2 regions of the Paenibacillus sp. FSL R10-2748 genome follow, and region 2 is predicted to be linked to the other one. Evidence: riboswitches for the same ligand, from Rfam matches in the RefSeq annotation. Region 2 holds a riboswitch; the other holds the start of a gene.
The links. Region 2 has a riboswitch for FMN ahead of ribE (riboflavin synthase). Riboswitches for the same ligand answer to the same signal wherever they lie in the genome.

Region 1: another riboswitch for FMN. It lies ahead of NSS66_RS04860 (DMT family transporter); the one in region 2 lies ahead of ribE (riboflavin synthase).

Annotation. Positions count from the first base shown of each region.
Region 1 covers NZ_JBBOTK010000001.1:1,010,515-1,021,148, forward strand. The annotation lists gene NSS66_RS04825 (formate--tetrahydrofolate ligase) at 1-1,590, opposite strand, end outside; gene NSS66_RS04830 (hypothetical protein) at 1,803-2,111, opposite strand; gene NSS66_RS04835 (DUF6933 domain-containing protein) at 2,212-2,715, opposite strand; gene NSS66_RS04840 (response regulator transcription factor) at 2,984-3,691, shown strand; gene NSS66_RS04845 (sensor histidine kinase) at 3,693-4,637, shown strand; gene NSS66_RS04850 (ABC transporter ATP-binding protein) at 4,746-5,669, shown strand; gene NSS66_RS04855 (ABC transporter permease) at 5,662-6,357, shown strand; FMN riboswitch at 6,479-6,623, shown strand; gene NSS66_RS04860 (DMT family transporter) at 6,796-7,743, shown strand; gene NSS66_RS04865 (methyl-accepting chemotaxis protein) at 7,984-10,014, shown strand; gene NSS66_RS04870 (carboxylesterase/lipase family protein) at 10,158-10,634, opposite strand, start outside.
Region 2 covers NZ_JBBOTK010000002.1:468,087-478,720, reverse strand. The annotation lists gene NSS66_RS08760 (peptidylprolyl isomerase) at 80-514, shown strand; gene NSS66_RS08755 (2-oxoacid:acceptor oxidoreductase family protein) at 766-1,779, shown strand; gene NSS66_RS08750 (thiamine pyrophosphate-dependent enzyme) at 1,779-4,067, shown strand; gene NSS66_RS08745 (IDEAL domain-containing protein) at 4,287-4,754, shown strand; FMN riboswitch at 4,823-4,996, shown strand; gene ribE (riboflavin synthase) at 5,328-5,993, shown strand; gene ribB (3,4-dihydroxy-2-butanone-4-phosphate synthase) at 6,054-6,737, shown strand; gene ribH (6,7-dimethyl-8-ribityllumazine synthase) at 6,817-7,281, shown strand; gene NSS66_RS08725 (segregation and condensation protein A) at 7,454-8,248, shown strand; gene scpB (SMC-Scp complex subunit ScpB) at 8,217-8,828, shown strand; gene NSS66_RS08715 (DUF2953 domain-containing protein) at 8,995-9,708, shown strand; gene ytfJ (GerW family sporulation protein) at 9,838-10,329, shown strand; gene NSS66_RS08705 (protein-glutamine gamma-glutamyltransferase) at 10,421-10,634, opposite strand, start outside.

The sequences.
Region 1 (10,634 bases), on a different contig from region 2:
ATGCTCAGCTGCTGGGGATTTGGGCAATCCTGGCATCGTCATAGTATTGCCTGTTTCCACGACCACAAAGCCTGCCCCTGCGGACAAAGAAACGCGGGACACGTGAATGGTAAAGCCCTCCGGTGCACCTAGCAGAGAAGGTTGATCTGAGAAAGAATACGGCGTTTTGGCCATGCATACAGGCAGTTGTCCAAAACCAAGCTGCTCCATACCGGCCAACGCCCGTTTGGCCGCAGGAGTGTAAGCTACCTCTGCCGCACCGTAAAGTTCCTTCGCAATGACACTAATTTTCGCTTGCAAATCAAGTGTATGCTCATACAATGGTGCAAAATGGGCTTTGTCCTCCTGGAGCAGGTTGAGCAGGCTTTGGGCTAGCTTTTCTCCCCCTTGGCTTCCCTGTGCCCACACCTGTGACAGCTCTGCGGGTACACCCAGCTTGCGGCATTCCGAAAATATTAGTTCCAGCTCGGCCTCGCTATCTGTTACAAAATGGTTGACCGCTACCAGTACTGGCACGCCAAACTTTTGCAAATTCCGTACATGCCGGTTCATGTTGGCTAATCCAAGTTGCATTTGCTCCAGATTTTCTGCGTCCAGCTCATTTTTAGCTACACCGCCGTTATATTTCAGCGCTTTGGCGGTTACGACCAACAAAGCCGCATCTGGCTGCAAACCGGATTGACGGCACTTGATGTCAAAAAACTTTTCTGCCCCCAGCTCAGCCCCGAATCCAGCCTCCGTAACGACCACCTCTCCCAGCTTCAGGGCCAGCTTCGTACCGATCAAACTACTGCATCCATGCGCAATATTCGCAAAAGGTCCGCCATGCACAATAACTGGAGTTCCCTCCAACGTTTGCACCAGATTGGGTTTCAATGCTTCCCGAAGCAGCACAGCCATACCTTCCACCGCATGTAGTTCCTCAGCTGTTACCGTTTCGCCATCTACGTTATAACCAATCACCATCCTACCCAATCGCACTTTAAGATCGTCCATATCTTCACTTAAACATAATACCGCCATCACTTCTGAAGCCGAGGTAATCAGAAAGCCACTTTCTCTCACCGCTCCATTACCTGACCCCAATCCGGTCACAATATTTCGTAAACTCCGGTCGTTCATATCGACAGCACGTTTCCACACGATCCGCTCCGGTTTCAACCGCAAAGCATTTCCATGAAACAAATGGTTATCGATCATCGCTGCCAGCAAATTATGCGCAGCTGAAATCGCGTGAATATCACCTGTAAAATGCAGGTTAATGTCTTCTGCCGGAACAATCTGGGCTTGTCCTCCCCCGGTTGCTCCTCCTTTCATGCCGAAGCAAGGGCCAAGGGACGGCTCACGCAACGCAGCAACGGTTTTATGCCCCAGCGCATTCAGCGCCTGTGACAGCCCGATGGTTGTCAGCGTTTTTCCTTCTCCCGCCGGTGTGGGATTCATCGCCGTAACCAGCACCAGCTTTCCATTCGGGCGATCCTTTAACTGCTCCCACAGGGACGGATTCAGCTTCGCTTTATATTTTCCATACGTCTCCAAATGTTCTTCTTCAATTCCTGCTTCTTTGGCTATATCAATAATCCTCTTCATCTTTCGTTATGTACCCCCCGTTTTATAAGTCTGACCGATGGTGCCAAACCCTGTATCGTTTTATTTTACCAAAGTGTGCCGCTTATTGCGCTATGATTCATTTCATCGCAAGCGTTGCTATCATGTGAGTTATAAAAAAAGAGCATTCCCCGCCCGCATGGACTTTGGTGGATGCTCTTTTGATACGTCTCGTTTAACAAGCAGCTCTCAAATTAACCTGCAAAGTTAGCAGCGTAATTTTCAGCAATAAATCCCTTAGAAATCAGGATAGCTTGGGATTTCTTAGTAGCAGGACCATAGCCTTGGGACAGCAGATCATTAATATGTAAGCGGTTATAGATGAAGCAAAATACAAAGTTGGACGCCCCACTCGTAAGGATCGACACCAGAAAAATAATAACTGCCCACTTCCAATCCCCTCTAAACAACGCAGGGAAAAAACCGAAAAAGAGCGTAGTCCATGAAAAACCTACTTTGCGTTCCTTGATCATTCCAGTTTTATTTCTTAATTTAATTTTCATTTACCCCTTACCTCTCTTTATATAGTCTTTTAGAACTATATTAGATTATATAGGACAGAGGGAATAAATGGAACTTAATTTCGGTAAAATCATAAATTTCTCAAATACTCTCTAGTTTATAATGCTTTTCTAGCATTTCTTTAAAAACATCAACAGGGTACTTGTATTCAACAGTTTTGAAAACAATCCGGTTATTCCACTGGTTTTTTTCCAGCTCGCACCCATGCTCCATATCCAGTTCCTTCATGATAAAAATAATCTCATCCAAGGTTCCCATTACACTATGACTATTCGTCGTCGTAGCCAGCATCTGCTCGCCTTCCTGTGTGTATGCCTTTACAATCTGCTCATCAAAGCCTTCACTGATCATTAATTCCTTCAAAGCTTGCACAAAAAGAACTGGCAGGTTGTTGTACTGCGATTTTTTGATCCCAAAAAGCGTGATGCTTAAGCGGGATATATCATGCATAAACACTATATTTTTTCTTCGATTAAGTAAAAACAAGCTGGCATGCCAACTATTCAAAGGCGGATAAATATCAACTTGAAGTGGTTCAGTCTCCCATTCCTTCAGCAGTTTTTGTGTTCCTCGTATAACAAACATCGTTGCTCTCCTTTATTGACGGTCCTGTACCGCAGCGTGATTCGACATACCTAGTCTCGTACATGAGGCATGTCCCGGATATTATAACACCGTATTCCAAACATCCGATTATAAACTCTTTCAGTATAATATAGGGGAATGATATATTACCAGACACATTAATTTTCCCTTTGGATATTTTTTATGGAAATCCCCTCCACTGCTCTATATAATTCAGGTACAGTTCGTCACGCGAGCTTAATCTAAAAATTAGGGGTGTTCCACACCTATGTCACAACATATTTTACTTATTGAAGACGATCTATCCATCGCCGAAATGCTACTCAAAGCACTCACTAAGGAAGGATACAGTCTAACCACTGCCTATGACGGGGAAGAGGGGCTTCTTGCCTTTGAACGTCATACCTATGATCTGGTACTGGTGGATTTGATGATGCCGAAGGTGGACGGTATGGAGGTGATCCGCCGAATCCGTACCCACAGCGCCGTACCTATTCTGATTATGTCAGCCAAGGACAGCGATGTGGATAAAGCGCTTGGACTGGGCTTTGGGGCAGACGATTATGTTGCCAAACCTTTTTCAATGCTGGAAATGACCGCTCGTATTCAGTCCGCGATCCGCAGATCTACTACATATGCCCGTCAGCAACAGCAGGAGGAACAGCCGCAAGCACAAGTTTTGACCTACGGCAGTCTGCGCATTGATTTTGATCATTTTACAGTCATACGCAATGAAAATGAAATTCAGCTAACAGCCAAAGAGTCCGATATTTTGAAGCTGTTTGTAGCCAATCCGAATCGGGTATTTACAAAAGCACAATTATACGGATTTATTTGGAAAGACGATTATATGGGTGATGAGAACGTGATTAACGTTCATATTCGCCGCCTGCGTGAGAAAATCGAAGAAGATCCCTCTCATCCTGTCCACATTAAAACGCTATGGGGCATTGGCTACAAATGGGAGAATGGTTGATATGAACATCGAAAACATTTCTCAATGGATTATCGTTCTCATCATGTCAATCGTTATAGTATGGCTTTGGCGGGAGCGTGTGGCCTATAAGCGCAAAATAAAGGATATCCGAACCCTACTAGAGCGGATTGTGACGGTGAATCATGCGGAAAAGCTGCTATATGTCACAGGTGACGTTGAACTGCAACGACTCATGACGGAAATTAACCGACTACTGGACTTGAATCTCAGAGTGTCTGCAGATTACAACCGTAGCCAAATCGCTATGCGCAAAATGATTTCGAACATTTCCCACGATCTCAAGACCCCGCTTACGGTTGTGCTTGGATATGCCGAGATGCTGGATGGCGATCCGACTATTTTGCCAGAAGAACGTATAAAGCTGCTATCCAAAATTCATCAAAAGACAAGCGAGGCGATTGAGCTGATCGGCAGCTTTTTTAGCTTGGCGAAGCTGGAGGCTAATGATACGGATATTCCGTTGACTCGACTAGAAGTGGGAGAACTGTGCAGACGCAGTATTTTGGAGTTTTATGACCTGCTGACCGCACAGGGGTTTACTGTGCATATTGAGATCCCAGAGCACCCCATTCATGCCTTGGGGAACGAAGGAGCGATTGCGCGGGTGCTGAACAATCTGATCTCGAATGCCATTCGCTACGGGGCAGATGGACGGACGCTAGGTCTGGCTCTATCGGAACAGCAGGATACGGTGCGTATAGAGGTATGGGATCGTGGCAAAGGCATACAGGAATCTGAGCAAGATAAAGTTTTTGAACGCATGTACACACTGGAGGACTCCCGCAATAAGGCGGTACAAGGCAGCGGGCTGGGCCTTACGATTGCCAAACGCCTGGTTGAAACGATGAACGGTGAAATTCAATTGACTAGTAGACCTTATGAGCGGACAGTCTTCTCTTTTACATTGAAGAAAATCAATTATTAATCGAACTCAACATGCTCAACTTAATAAATTTGTAAGAATCACGAAAGAAAAATGAACATTTTGCCCTTTATCCTTGAATTATCAGCAGTATACGAAGGGAGAACACCCATGACTTACGTAATACGTACACATCAGTTGACCAAGGCCCTGAAGGGCAACGAACTTGTAGCGGGAGTCAGTATGAATGTGCGCAAGGGAGAAACCTATGGATTTCTCGGTCCTAACGGGGCAGGCAAGACGACGATAATGAAAATGATTACGAATCTGCTCAAGCCGACATCGGGTGAAATTGAATTATTCGGTGAAAAATTAACGCCGAAGTCGTATCATCTGCTCGGACGGATGGGTTCAATTATTGAATACCCGATTTTTTATGACAGGCTGACGGCACAGCAAAATCTCGAACTTCATTGTGAATATATGGGCTACTATAATAAGCAGGCTGTTCAGGATGCCCTGGAATTAGTGAATTTGCGAAATGCAGATGACAAGCCGGTAAAGGATTTTTCGCTAGGAATGAAACAACGTCTCGGGATTGCCCGCGCTATTGCGACTAAGCCAGAGCTACTCATTTTGGATGAACCCATTAATGGTCTGGACCCAGTGGGAATCAAGGAAATCCGCCAACTATTCCACATGTTATGCAAGGAATATGGGATGACCCTGCTCGTGTCCAGTCATATTTTAGCGGAAATAGAGCAGATTGCGGATACGGTAGGCGTGATTAATCACGGACGACTGATTGAGGAAGTATCGATGGAGCAGGTGCGGGAAACCAATACGGAATACATCGAATTTACGACCAACGATTGTAAGAAGGCGGCCTACGTCCTCTCCCATCATTTGAGCCTGAATAATATAAAGGTGATAAATGAACAGAGTATACGTATTTACGATACAAATGTACCGCAGAAACAAATTACGAAGACGCTCATCTTAAATGATATAGAGGTGGATTCCATTCATCAGAAAAGCAGCACGCTGGAAGACTACTTTTTTCGCCTGTTAAACGGAGGTGATCTCCATGCTTAAATTGATGCAGTTGGAGCTGAAAAAATTCCATCTGACGGGTTATATCCGTTCAGCCCTGATCGCCAATGCATGCATTCTTGGGCTGCTCTGTGTTATTGCGCTGGAAAGTCAAAGTGAAGGAATACCTGAATTCACACAGTACACTCAACTATTGGATCTAATAGACAATTTTGTAAGAGCTACATTTATTGTGTTTGCTTCCGTTCTCCTATGCCGCTTTATCGTCGGGGAATTTAAGTCCAAATCGATTACGATCTTGTTCATGTATCCGATTCATCGTCAAAAGCTGATGATCGCCAAACTCTTGGTCGTATTACTGTTCACGTTCTTGTCCATTATTATTTCGGAAATAATCATTACGGCTGCTATTCATCTGCTCAACCAGTTTGTTTTGATTGTACCGGATAACCTTACTCTTTCCATACTGGGGCAACAATCAGCACGGACGTTAATCAATGCCGTTGCTGCCAGCTTTATGGGACTGGTTCCGCTGTATATGGGGATGCGAAGATACTCTGTACCCACCACCATTGTGACCTCAATCCTGATTGTAGCATTGCTTTTCTCCAATAATAACGGCGCTACCCTTAGCTCCATTGCCCCCGTGCAAATAGGCTTCTCTATACTGGGAATGCTTGTGGCTTATGCGGCAATTCGACGTATTGAGTATAAGGATATTACCTCGTAATATGTAATTTCGTAGAGCGCTTTCAAAAAACAGATGAAAATCATTGTTCGATATACACACATTTTTCACTGGACTTCATTCTAAAACAGGTATATCCTATAGGAGAAATTAAAAACGGAATAAGGATCTTCGGGGTAGGGTGAGATTCCCAACCGGCGGTATGGCTCATGGAGCTAAGCCCGCGACTCTGTATCTGGCAACAGGATACGGACTGATTTGGTGAGATGCCAAAGCCGACGGTAAAGTCCGGATGGAAGAAGATCGAAATATCAACATGCCGCGAAGTGGATGAATACTGCGTTATTGGTTTTGCAGTAACTTCATTTAACTTGCATAAAGCGGCAAGTTTATTTGATCAACCCCCGTCTTGCATGGCCATTCGCCATGGACGGGGGTTTTTGTGCCACCGGTCCTGTATTCGCAAGGAGCTAATTGAGTATGAGTCAATCTTCTACTGTACTAACATCCAAAGGTTTTGATCGTAGCTCCCACATGAAAAGCGGTTTTTGGCTGGTCGCAATTGGAGCGGCCTTGTGGGGCGCAGACCCGCTGTTTCGTATTATTTTGTTAAAGTCATTTACTTCAACACAAATTGTACTAATGGAGCATGTGCTGCTTTTCCTCGCTCTGACACCGATGTTGTGGAAGCATCGTGAGGAGCTCAAAGCGGTACGGCTTCGTCAAGTTTTCGCTATTTTGTTCGTCTCGTGGGGTGGCTCGGCTCTGGCCAGCGTAATTTTCACCATGGCACTCAGCAATGGTGATTTGAATGCTGTACTCTTACTCCAGAAGCTTCAACCCTTGGTCGCTATTATTCTAGCTCGTATTATTTTGAAGGAAATGTTGCCGCGTCATTTTGGATTATTAATTGTCGTCGCTCTGTTCGGGACGTATCTTCTGACCTTCGGTTGGTCGCTCCCCTTCGGACATGTTCGTGATTTTGTCCAGGTCGGTAGTCTACTTGCACTCGGTGCAGCAGTTCTGTGGGGCGGTTCGACAGTCATGGGAAGTTACTTGCTTCGTTCAATGAAATATGAAACGGTAACCTCCCTCCGCTTCATGGTCGCGCTCCCTCTGCTGATTGTCCTCACCTCTGTAGAGCATGCGCCATGGAATATGCCTGCCGGTACATGGGCGGGCGCAGCTGTGATTATCAATCTGCTATTGCAGGCATTGCTTCCGGGTCTTCTTAGCTTATTGCTGTATTACAAAGGCTTAAGTACGACCAAAGCGTCTTATGCTACGATGGCAGAATTAAGCTTTCCCATGGTTGGTGTCGTGATTAACTGGATCGCATTTCAGCAAATTGTCACTGTAGCGCAATTGACTGGTTTTATGCTCATCTGGATTACGCTCTTTATGATTTCACGTCAGCAAAAAAATTAACAGTTCAATGTCCCTTACATGACTCACCCAAGCCAAATTGTGTAGATGCTTTTGCATCTCTGATTTGGCTTTTTATGTATTCGTATTCATATAAATCATAGTTCTTTAGACCTATTTTCCGAAAAAAGTGTCTAAAACATGCAATTATTCCTCGTTTCTCAAAGATTACATCTATAAAATTCGTCGGTTTATGTCGAATAAAACAATGTAGTGATCATCAGACACAGAGGAGCAATAACTATGACTAAAACAAAACAAACAGTTCCGTGGTGGAACAGGTTTCTCAAGCAGTTTTATTTAATGAGGACAAGATTAATAATATCTTTTTTGGCTGTGTTATTGATTCCGAGCGTACTTATCGGGTACTTTTCCTATCAGGGGGCTACGACACAACTCAGTCAGCAAATGGGCGGTTCCGTATACACGAATCTGTATCTGATCCGAAGCAATGTCAATCAGTATGTAGCGCCCATTATGAAAGACCTGGACGTGCTTACCACTGAAATCAAATCTGATTCCATTGGTACCAACCAAGAGGCCCTTCAGAAAAAGTTGGATGTCATCGTCAAGGCTCATCCCGAGCTAGATGCCGCGCTTCTCGGCAATGCGAAAGGGCAATACATACGTTCGCCGAAAAAACAGGAGGACGATTATGACCCCCGGGAGAGAAAATGGTACAAAAATGCAATGCTGGAAAAGGGAAAGGTATTCGTCGGTGTTCCAGTTGCCAGCGTCACGACAGGGAATTTAGTCGTTAATATATCGGGAACGCTGGAGGACGGTGAAGGAGCTGTTTCATTGGCTTTGAATCTGGACAAAATGGGTGAAAGTCTGCAGTCTGTTAAGATTGGTGAACGCGGAGGACTCATTATTGTTGATTCTGAACATAAAGTTGTATCTGGGACTGGAACAGCCTTTAACAAGGCAGGCAAAAAACCTGCTGACGCCATAGAGGGACTTCCCGAAGTGGCGACAACCGTCGAAAATGATACTCCTTCCATGTCGCAAATTCAATTTATGAATCGAGATATGCTGGCCTTTACACTTAAGGACCCTCTCACCGGTTGGAGCATTGTCGCACTGTCGGATCTGGAGGATTACAGTGATGCAGCCCAACCGATTCTGAAGCAAAGCCTAATTGTGATTGTCATTTCCATACTTGCCGCTGCAATCATCATTGTGCTTATGGTCCGCTCGTTCTTAATTCCGCTGCGCAAGCTGCAAGCAGGAACACGCATCGTCCGTGACGGAAATCTGACCGAACGTGTTAATCTATCCAGCAAGGATGAGTTCGGCGAACTGGCACAGAATTTTGACCAGATGACGCATTCCTTGCATACGATGGTTTCCGAGGTCAATCAAACGTCCTCCCGACTTGCTTCCTCTTCTCTGATGATCAAGGAAAGCACAGAGCAAACGACGGAGTCCGTACAACACGTAGCGGAAACGGTTATGGAATCCGCGGAAAATGCAGCCACCAGCGCCGAGGCGTCCGAGCAAACCGCTAATGCCGTTGAAGAAATGGCGAAGGGTGTCAGCACCATTGCCGAATCGGCAAGCTCCATCGTGGATTCAGCAGGACAAACCGAGCATGATGTGGCTCAAGGCAGTCAAATGATCAGCCATGTGCGGACACAAATGGACCGTATTCTGGAAGCTGTAAGCCAAACAGCTAGCCTGATGGATGAGCTATCCCAGCTCTCGGACGATGCGAAGCAGATGAATACAGCTATTGCCGCTATTGCCAAGCAAACCAATTTGTTGTCTCTGAACGCGTCTATTGAAGCTTCCAGAGCAGGCGAAGCCGGACGTGGATTTGCCGTAGTCGCTATAGAGGTACGCAAGCTGTCTGAGCAATCCAAGGAAAGCGCGGATTCCATCAGTCAGATCATTACTCAGATGCTCGATTTGATTCAACGCTCCACCGCTACCATGAACGGTAATGTTCGTAACCAGGTAGGTGAAGGATTACGTATTAGCCAAGATGCAGAAGGTGCATTTACGAATATTGAACGCTCTACATCTCATATCGTGGAACAAATTCAAAGTGTATCCGCTGCAGCTGAACAAATCTCAGCCAGTACAGAGGAAGTTTCCGCTACTGTCACCCATTTGGCAAGTCTGTCTCGCAATTCAGCGGACAGTTCGCAGACAACATCTGCTGCCGCTCAGGAGCAAATGGCGGCCATGGAGGAAATCGCATCTTCGTCTCAGGAGTTGTCCAACATGGCGCAGGATTTGCAACAGCTGGTTAAGCGATTTAAGATTTAACTTACACATTGCAGCGTTGCAATTTCATGCAAGTAAGAATGAACAGCAATACATCTTATGACTAACAAAAGCCTTCGTCCGTATACAAATTACGGGCGAAGGCTTTTTACATTAGAGTTCTTAGGATGCTCTCTCTTGTCTACTTATATGGTCATCTGACCGATTAACTGACGGCGTCTATCTCCTTCGGGGTCGTGCTCTACCTTAATATCCTGATGGAAAATAGCTGTAGTCCGCTCTTCCCTGTCGTACATTGGCCAAGCCCCCTCCGACAGCACAGGCTTCCCATCACGTGCAAAAGCAACCCATGCCTGCTGCATAGCTTGAGCCAGCTTCTGCATCGACGGTTGAATCTCTAATCCAAGCTTACCTAGCAGCTCCAGATTATCGAAAACAAACGCAATTTCGGCACCGTGAACCGCTTGTCCAAAGGTAGGATGCCCCGGCAATGTCCAATCAAAACGATACATCCATACAGGCGTATGCGCCGACTGCGCAACAGCAAGAGCCAACGCAGGACGCCAAAAAAATAGATCAGTCAACATTTGCGCCTGTCCCTCAATCGTAACCGGAAATGGTTCTATCAGGTCGCCGATGTCTGACATGCCCGTCATCATCTC
Region 2 (10,634 bases):
GCTAAGCGCGGCAATTCATAGTAAACTGAAACTTGATGTTATTTAGTTCTCAAAACAGGTTGAAAAGGAGATACAAACAATGAAAAAAGGTAGAATAGATCTTGAAAACGGCGGTATCGTCGAAATTGACTTTTTCCCAGAAGAAGCTCCAAACACCGTTGCTAACTTTGAAAAGCTGGCAAACAGCGGTTATTACAACGGTTTGAGCTTCCACCGTGTCATTCCGGGCTTTGTGGCTCAAGGTGGTTGTCCAATCGGTAACGGCACAGGCGGTCCTGGTTACACGATTGACTGTGAAACAGCTACGAATACAACAAAGCATGCCAAAGGCGTTCTGTCCATGGCTCATGCAGGTCGCAACACAGGTGGCAGCCAATTCTTTATCTGCTACGCTCCACAACCACATTTAGATGGAGTACATACTGTATTTGGTAAAGTAACCAAAGGTATGGAATTCATTGATGCTGTAAAACAAGGCGACAAAATGAAAGAGGTTAAAGTATTTGACGTGTAATTTTACCGTTAATTACATGATCTTTTTTAAATAGCGTTGCACCTAAGCCGTTCTGTCTTTGGACAGGGCGGCTTTTGTTGTCTTTTGTTTGACGGTTTATTGATTTTCGTAATCACGTAGGCATTACAGTGCGTAAGATCACATTCGAAAAGTAAGTGTTGTGATAGCCTTTTCATAAGAATGCATTTTCCATTTATTTTATATGAGTATTCAAACTCAGTAAGGATTGGAAAAGAAGGGGGCTTATCACATTGTCTATTTTAACGCGCACAAATCGACTCGGATTTTTTGAAATCCGGCTGGAATCCATTGGTGGACTCGGCGCTAATCTGGCTGGCAAAATGTTGGCCGAAACCGGGGTGCTTGGTCTGGGGCTGAATGCTTCAAATTTTTCGTCCTACGGTTCGGAAAAAAAGGGAACTCCGGTTAAAAGCTTCGTCCGCTTCTGTGAGCCGGAGGTCGATATTCGGGATCACAGTCCGATTGAGCAACCGCATGTGGTAGGCATTTTCCATGAAACGTTATACAAAACGGTAAATGTAATCAGCGGACTGCCAGCGGATGGGATTGTAGTGGTTAATTCCACACGTCCAGCAGAAGAAATACGGGCTGATTTGGGACTGGTATCCGGTACATTAGCGGTGGTGGATGCGATGGGCATCGCACTGGAAGAGCGAACCAAACTAAATACGTCCATGCTCGGTGCCTTGTTCCGTGTCTGTGATTTCCTGGACCCGGAAGCGATGAGATCGGTTATTCGCAGTACCTTTGAAAAGAAAAATCCACTGTTAGTGGAACCTAATCTGCGTACGTTTAACCGTGGTTATGATGAAATGGAACTGCACGTATATCCAGTTACTGATGACGCAGAGGATCGGGTTTTTGAACGTCCGCAGCCATTGCTGGGATACGAAACCCAACTACTGGGGGGCGTTATTGCAACTCAGGGAAACAGCATGACGAGAGATGTTAGTGGTTCACGTCAGGGGTATGTGCCTGAATATGAAGCTGATAAATGTACCCATTGTGCCAAGTGTGATTCGATTTGCCCGGATTACTGTTTTGTATGGGAAGAGCAAGCAGACAAACGCGGAAGAATGATGCCATTTTTGCAAGGAATTGATTACCAGTATTGCAAAGGATGTCTGAAATGTGTAGATATTTGCCCGTCGGGGGCATTAAGTTCGCGTCGCGAACAATGGGGATGGGCGGAACAGAATCGAGTTGCCCACCAATTTCCGGCATATGAAGGAGGGCGTGCGTAATGGCAAAACTGGAGGAAGAACTCAAACAGACAGGCGCCGCGCAAGTGACAACGTTCGAATCCGGTAATGAAATGGCAGCTACGGCGGCTGCGCAGATTAATTATCATATGATGGGATATTTCCCGATTACTCCATCTACCGAGGTAGCGCAGTATCTGGATCAGATGAGAACGAGAGGTCAGCATAATATTAAGCTGGTTGCAGCAGACGGAGAACACGGATCGGCAGGGATTTGTTATGGAGCTGCCGCAGCGGGAGCGAGGGTTGTGAACGCCACTAGTTCGCAAGGTTTCCTGTACATGCTGGAGCAGTTACCTGTTCAGTCAGGTACCCGTTTTCCAATGGTTATGAATCTGGTGACACGAGCTGTTAGTGGTCCCCTGGATATTCGCGGGGATCATTCGGACCTGTACTATGGTTTGAATACAGGCTGGGTCATTTTGACGGCAAGTACACCACAGGCTGTGTATGATATGAATATCATGGCACTAAAAATCGCAGAGCATAGCGATGTTCGGCTGCCTGTAATGGTCGCATATGACGGTTTTTATACGTCCCATCAAAAACGTAAAGTGCAATATTTTGCCGATGCTGAGACCGTGCGCGGTTTTGTAGGTCCTAACCCGAACTTGAATTATCCGAATATTACGGATTTTGATCATCCTGTTACCGTGGGTGCGCATATGAACGGTGATGACCTGACGAATAATCATGTTCAGCTATCCGAAGCACTGAAGCTGTCAGAAGGAGTATATGAGCAGGTAGCAGCAGAATATGCCGCTTTATCCGGTCGGGAATACCCGATTTTGGATCTGTATCATATGGAGGATGCTGAGGTCGCGGTATTCCTGTTGAATTCGGCGGCTGAATCGGCCAAGGATGTGGCGGATCAACTCCGCGCGCGCGGGATTAAAGCTGGTGTGATACGTCCGAATATCATCCGACCGTTCCCAGCCGCACAACTGCGGAAAGCATTACGCGATGTCAAGGCGCTGCTGGTAGGTGAACGTGCAGATTCGTATGGGGCAGACGGCGGTAATTTAACGCATGAAATTAAAGCGGCCTTGCAGGAGGACCCGCTGAACCGGACACTCGTGTTGAGCCGTATCTTTGGCTTGGGCGGCAAGGATTTTTATGCGGAAGATGCAGAGGCATTCTTCCAGCTTGCGATTGAGGCGGCAGAGGCCGGACGAGCGGAGAAGCCCTTTGATTATTACGGAATTAATCCGGGTTCACCGGACAAGGTGATGCCGCAAGTTATGCAACCGCCACGTGGCAATGCATACCGTACGGGTCTGATTCAGGTTACGCCGGACGAGGCGACCGGGAAGCTCAAAGTCAAGGTACCACCCCTGCGGTCGTTGACGACCAAACCACGCCGTCTTACACCAGGTCACGGGGCTTGCCCAGGATGTGGGGCATTGTCTGCGCTGGAACTGTTTTTCAAAGGTATTGAAGGGGATATTGTCGTGCTGTTCCAGACAGGCTGCGTATATGTGACGACGACAGGGTATCCATATACATCACACAAACAACCGATGATCCACAATCTTTTTCAAAACGGGGCCGCTACACTTTCGGGAGCGCTGGAAGCTTATATGGAAATGAAGCGCCGTAATGAAATTGAGATGTCGGACGATCCGACCTTTATCATGATCAGTGGTGACGGTGGGATGGATATTGGTATGGGTTCTGCGATTGGTGCGGCTCTGCGTAATCATAAGCTGATCATGTTGGAATATGATAACGAAGGGTACATGAATACAGGTTCACAGCAATCGTACTCCACTCCGCTCGGTCACATGACCAGTACGTCGGGTGTAGGGAAAATGCAAAAAGGAAAGCAAGGGCATCACAAGGATACCGTGCAAATCATGGCTGCTTGTAACATTCCGTATGCTTTTACAGCAGCTGAAAGTCATCCGCAGGATATGCTGCGTAAAGCAGCCAAAGCTCAATGGTATGCGAACAACGTGGGTACGGCCTATGGTAAGATCCTGTGCGCCTGCCCGCTGAATTGGAAATCCGAAGACAGACTGGGCACCAGCATTGTGGGCGCCGCAGTCGAGTCCTGTTTCTTTCCTTTGTACGAAATAGAGCAAGGCAGTACGACGATTACGTATAATCCGGAAGACAAGGGAAAACGGATTCCAGCTGCAGAATGGTTGAAATTAATGGGTAAAACGAAGCATCTTCTCAAGGAAGAGGCTACGCTGGCTACCTTTGAGCAGGAGATTGAGCGTCGCTGGACTACCCTGAAAAAGAAACATGAAATTTCAGAGCTATAATTCTGTTTTTTGCATAATCATCGATTAGCATTGTTAGCCGCTGTTACTGTAGTGGTTCGATCAAGATTCTTTGCGCTTATTGCGCAAAGAATCTTTTTTGTCGTTTATGGGTTGAAGCATAAAAAAACAGGTAATGATTTCCGATATAGGAGTGGAGGCCTATAAGAGGCACGTTAAAAAGTTTTCTTCTGAATTTTAAGATGCAATGAGGTGCAGGTAATGATTAAGCTGAATACAGTTGAAATAATCGAAATTATAAAGAAGCAGATCCCTAAGGTTATGAACATCAAGCCAGTAGAACTAAAGTTTACGGACGATTTTGGACGGGCATCGCTAGCAGCGACAGAACACAAATTCACGCTGACGAACCAGCACTATTCTGCCAAGGTGATGGATTGCGTGTTAGAAACACAGGTACGCCCCATTTTAATGTGCGAAATTATTTATTTTCTGAAATGCGAGTTTATTGACGGACATGTTGATGTGCGACTGGATTATGAGGCATGTTCTGAGGAAGGGCGGGGACCTGTTGCTTCAGCCGTAATTACCTTTGATCATGCAACAGAGTTGGGAGTCGAGGAGCTGGCCGATCTGATTGACTTGGCGCTTCATATGAATGATAAAACCTGGTTTGAAGAACTCTCCAGCCAATATGTCAAAACCAAAGCAGGCGCTTCTATTAGATAACTTGCTTTTTTTAGAAGTCGGTGCTAATATACGTAACAAGTTTAATGTTAATTCAATTAAATAAGAGCAAGATCCTTCGGGGCGGGGCGAAATTCCCCACCGGCGGTGATGACATGTTTGTGGATCGTTTTTGTGAGAAACAGCATGGCTTAGTCCGTGACCCGGATGCTGAATGATCAGCAGAAGGTGGACCTGGTGCAAATCCGGGACCGACAGTATAGTCTGGATGGGAGAAGGATACGAAGCGCATGTGCATGACGTGACATGTGCCGATTTTTAGCATACCCAATTGTGCGTACGGCTTATTTCGTTGTAGGACAGCATCGGGCGATAGCTTGCTTAAGCTTTCTTTTTGATGGGTGTTCTGAGCGTATTTGGTTGTATCCTCAGTCATGCTTTCTATTGGCAAACCTATGATTTCATGTCGTCTTAAGATGCATATGAACTGCGCTTGTATACTACAAATGTGACTCTCATCACCCCCATGACGGATTGAATCCGAACTGGGGGTTTTTTGCGCTTATAGCTGATGAATTAGGGATAAACTGAAATGTAGTGGAAAGGAGTGAAGGCATGTTTACCGGATTAGTTGAGGAAGTGGGTCGCATTCAAACTATTTCCAAAAGCGGTGAAGCGATGGTGCTGGGGATTTCGGGTTCCGTGGTGTTGGGCGATTTGAAAATAGGAGACAGTGTCTCGGTTAATGGCGTTTGCCTGACGGCGATACGGATTGGTTCGAAAGACTTTAAGGTTGATGTGATGCCGGAAACCTTTCGCAGCACTAATCTGAAAGAGTTGAGATCCGGCAGCCGAGTCAATCTGGAGCGAGCGATGACGGCGAGTGGAAGGTTCGGAGGACACATCGTGCAAGGACATGTGGACGGGACGGGAACGATTCGAGGGGTGACATCAGACCAGAATGCAGTTGTGTTCGAAGTTGAGCCTAAAAATCAAACATTATTTAAATATATTCTACTCAAAGGGTCAATCACAATTGATGGTATCAGCCTCACAGTCGCACAGCGTACGGGAGATACCTTTGCCGTATCCATTATTCCCCACACTTTATCCGAAACGGCCTTACAAGCCAAACGTGAGGGGGATACCGTCAATATCGAATGTGATATTTTGGGCAAATATGTAGAACAGCTTTTAAATTACAGAGGTGCAGCGGAGGCGGAGAGAGTAGAAAAAGCTCCTCTCAGTTTGGACTATTTGGCGAAACACGGCTTTGCCTGATATTGAATGGTAAGCCTGTTTAGGAGCATTCGTGGCACAAGACATAAGGAGGAAAGTGTTATGGATAGAGGTAGCCAAACAAGTGCAATGGCAAACGTCATGGAGCATGGAGAGTTGGAACATGACGAAGAGATTCGTTTGGATTCCATCGAAGAAGCGTTGGAGGATTTAAAAAACGGTAAAGTCGTTATTGTAGTGGATGATGAACAGCGCGAAAATGAAGGCGATTTTATCGCTTTGGCTGAAAAAGCGTCGCCTGAGGTCATTAATTTCATGATTACAGAAGGTCGTGGGTTGGTCTGTGTGCCAATCACACGACAAAGAGCCGAAGCTTTGGAATTGCATCCTATGGTAGAGCAAAATACAGATTTCCACGGTACTGCCTTTACGGTATCGGTAGATCATATGGAGACAACAACGGGTATTTCAGCGGCCGAGCGCTCCTTGACTGTACGCGCCTTGGCAGACGAAGCAGTCACAGGAAGTGATTTCCGCAAGCCTGGTCACATGTTCCCGCTGATTGCTCGCGATGGTGGTGTCTTGCAGCGTGCTGGTCACACTGAAGCGGCTGTTGATCTGGCCCGACTCAGTGGCTTCAAGCCTGCTGGGGTCATTTGCGAAATTATAAAGGAAGATGGCTCAATGGCCCGCCTGCCTGATCTGGCAGTGGTCGCCAAGCGACATCAATTGAAACTGATCAGTATTCAGCATTTGGTGGACTACCGTCGTCGTTTGTCATTGTAAAAATACATCTCGGTTCCAAGTAAATCTGAAGTATTATCCGAAGTCCCTAAATAATTAAACTATGAGAGGTTGATTAAACATGGCACGTTTTCTAGAAGGTAATCTCGTATCGAACGGTTTAAAATATGGTATTGTGGTGGGTAGATTTAATGAGTTTATTACGAGCAAGCTGTTAAGCGGCGCAATTGACGCCCTTCAACGACATGGTGCGCAGGAAGATGAAATTGATGTAGCCTGGGTTCCGGGTGCATTTGAAATTTCACTGATTGCACAAAAAATGGCTGCAAGCGGCAAATATGATGCCGTAATTACGCTGGGTACGGTCATCCGTGGTTCTACTTCACATTATGATATCGTCTGCAATGAAGTGGCCAAGGGTGTGGCAGCAAGCAGCCTGAAAACGGGAGTGCCTGTTATTTTTGGGGTAGTGACGACAGAAAACATTGAACAGGCTATTGAACGAGCAGGTACGAAGGCTGGTAATAAAGGTTGGGATTCTGCATTGGCTGCGATTGAAATGGCCAATCTCGGCAAGCAATTTTAATTATAGGAATAGCTGAATAGAACGGTATAAACTGCAAGGTGAAAAGGGATTGGATTGTTAAGCAAGGCGATGACGTATATACTACAGAAAGAGGGATTGATAACGTAGAGCATAAGTGCTATAGGGAAAGGTATTGTTGAATGATGATTGGAGTAAGGCAGGGGGAAGCACATTGACAGTCGTAAACTACAAGCTGGAAACATTCGAGGGTCCGCTGGATCTACTGTTGCATCTGATTGATAAAGCCGAGATCGACATTCAGGATATCCCGATTAGCGATATTACTGATCAGTATATGGCTTTTTTGCACAGTATGCAGGAGCTGGAACTGGACATTACGAGCGAGTTTCTGGTGATGGCGGCGACGCTCTTATCTATTAAGAGTAAATTGTTGCTTCCCAAGCCACCTGTGATGGAATATGACGATTTGGATTTTTATGAGGAAGAGGATTATGATCCACGTGAGGAACTGGTCCGCAAGCTGGTGGAGTATCGTAAATATAAAGGGATTGCTCGCCATCTAAGTGAACGTGAGTGGGAGCGGAGTCTAATTTATGGCAAGGAGCCAGAAGATCTAAGCGCATTCCTGCCCACTGAACCCGCAAATCCGGTGCATGGGCTGCATGCAAGCGATTTGGTCGCGGCCTTTCAGCGTGCTTTGCGCAAAGCAGAACGACGTACGACGGTAACCCGTGTTCATCGAGACGAAATTTCAGTCAAGGACCGTATCCGGCAAGTTATCGGGGCGTTAGAGATGCTGGGGAACGGAGGACGGCTGCTGTTCTCCAAGCTGATGCATGAGGATATGTATCGGCATGAGGTGGTTGTGACCTTTTTGGCTATCCTTGAACTGATGAAAATGAAACAAATTTTCTGTTATCAGGAGAAGCTTTTCGATGATATTGTAATGGAGTGGAGAGGGGATTTACGGGTTAATGGATTATCTGAAGCTGAAATCAATTATTGAGGGACTGCTGTTTCTCGCAGGAGAGGAAGGGTTGTCCACCAAGCAGATCGCCGACATTGTAGAGCAGCAGCAAGAGCTGGTTGAACAGTGCTTGGAAGATATGAAGCAGGACATGGAGCAGGGGGGAAGGGGCTTGCAACTTGTCCGTATTGCCGGTCATTATCAGCTTGCAACTTTATCCGAACATGCACCTTACTTTGAAAAGCTCGCATACTCTCCGGCACGTGCCTCACTGTCTCAAGCTGCTTTGGAGACGCTGGCCATTGTTGCCTACCGCCAGCCCATTACAAGAGTTGAAATCGAAGAGATTCGGGGTGTCAAATCCGAGCGGGCCATACATACACTGGTCAACAAGGAGCTCATTGAAGAGAAAGGTCGAGCTGAAGCCATCGGACGGCCAATATTGTACGGAACGACGAAATCATTTTTGGATTATTTCGGTCTGGGCTCTTTGGCAGATCTACCGCAACCGGAGTTGTTCGAGGATTCGGACAATTTGGAGGAAGAGACTCAATTATTGTTCGAGCGTCTGGAGAGCAGCCAGCCTGCGGCCAACGATCTAGATCTTGAATCCCAATAAAGTTGCTCCGGATCTTGCGGCTCACTTATGTAAAGCTCAAACAGACAGCCAGTCCTCACGTAGTTGGGGGCTGGCTGTTGGTATTTTAAGATGCATGATTTTCCGGCGAACGGTCATACTATTTTTGCCATGATATCTATAGCAAAAAGGTAGGGAGGACTCGCCAGTGTGGAAATGGATCAGTATCGCCATCATCGTCGTTATATTACTTGTGCTGGCTATTCTGCTCTCTCGTATTCGATTGAAGCTGGATATTGCCAAACATGACAATGATGATCGGGCGCATCTAGAGATCAGATTTCTATACGGGATGATTAAAATGAATTACGATATTCCGGCCATTCTCGTAACAGGTTTAAAAAAAGGGCTTCTCTATCGGCTTGACCGCAATAAAAACATACATAAAACGGATGCTTCCGTAGATAGCGGAAATATTGATACAGAAAAAATCAAGCAATTTATACATGATATCCGGGTTTTGCTCAAGGGAACGAAATCCTTACAGCGATGGTTGCGACATACCTTGGCGCATGTGACGTTGTCCAAAATGGAATGGTCTACCAATATAAGTCTTGCTGATGCGGCTTATACAGCTACCTCAACCGGTATTTTATGGGGATTGAAAACGACCTTGATCGGTTTTGCTACCAGCTTTGTACGTGTGGACTGTATCCCGAAGCTGTTTGTCGTGCCCTATTGGGTGGATCGCTTGCGTTTTACTACCACCTTGACCTGTGAAGCAAATATGTCGCTTGGTTATTTGATTTTCTCTATGCTCATGTTAGCTTACCGCATATGGCGCGTTCCGGGTGGACCGGAGGCGTGGAAACGGGTTTTTTCCAAAAAAACTGAGGATCCTCAAGCTACCAGTGAAAGTTAAACAGTGGAGTGAGGTGAGACTCAATCCTTTCTGAACTATCGAATGACATACATATTTCCTTGAACCCCTGCGCACAATAGCGAAAGAAAAGGCAGTCTACGCTTGAGATAAGCAGAGGAGGAATAAATCATGTCAGATCACCCGATTCAAGGGCTCATGCAAACCGCAATGGAAAACATCAAAGCCATGGTAGATGTGAATACGATTGTAGGAGACGCAGTGGAAACACCCGATGGTTCCGTTATTTTGCCAATCAGTAAGGTAGGATTTGGTTTCGCTGCCGGAGGAAGTGATTTTAACGTAGACGAAGAGGCACTTCATACTTCCTCGGCGTCGGGTAATCATAGCGGGAAGGAAGGGCATCCTTTTGGAGGCGGTAGCGGTGGTGGTGTATCTATTCATCCCATTGCTTTTCTGGTTGTTGGCAAACAGGGGGCACAAATCGTTCCATTGGACAATCAAACGCATCTGATTGAGAAGCTCATTGACTCCACGCCATACCTGATTGATAAGGTTCAGTCTATCTTCCAGAACGCAGGCGGCAACTTGCAGACTCCACCCCCACAGGTACCTGTAGATGTTGCTACGGATCACAGTAATTCTGGCCCGGCTTACTTGTAAAAGTTATTGAAATTAAAAGCGTTCTCTCAGGAAGGTATCCCAAAGCCGAGTATAGGCTAAGGAATACCTTCTTTTCTGCTTGTACTTGGCCCTATCCCCGAATATACTGCCTTCCCCCAATGACAGCATGTATATGGTGACTGTATTCCTGTTGATACAAAGTATGCAGCGAGATTTCATTTTTTCGATTTCCTTCGGCAGCAAACTGGGATAGGTAGATGAAGTCCGGATAGATCACTTCATCCGTCAAATAAGCAGATACCGTGGCTTCCGGTCGACGATGTTGATTCAGGGAATCGATAATA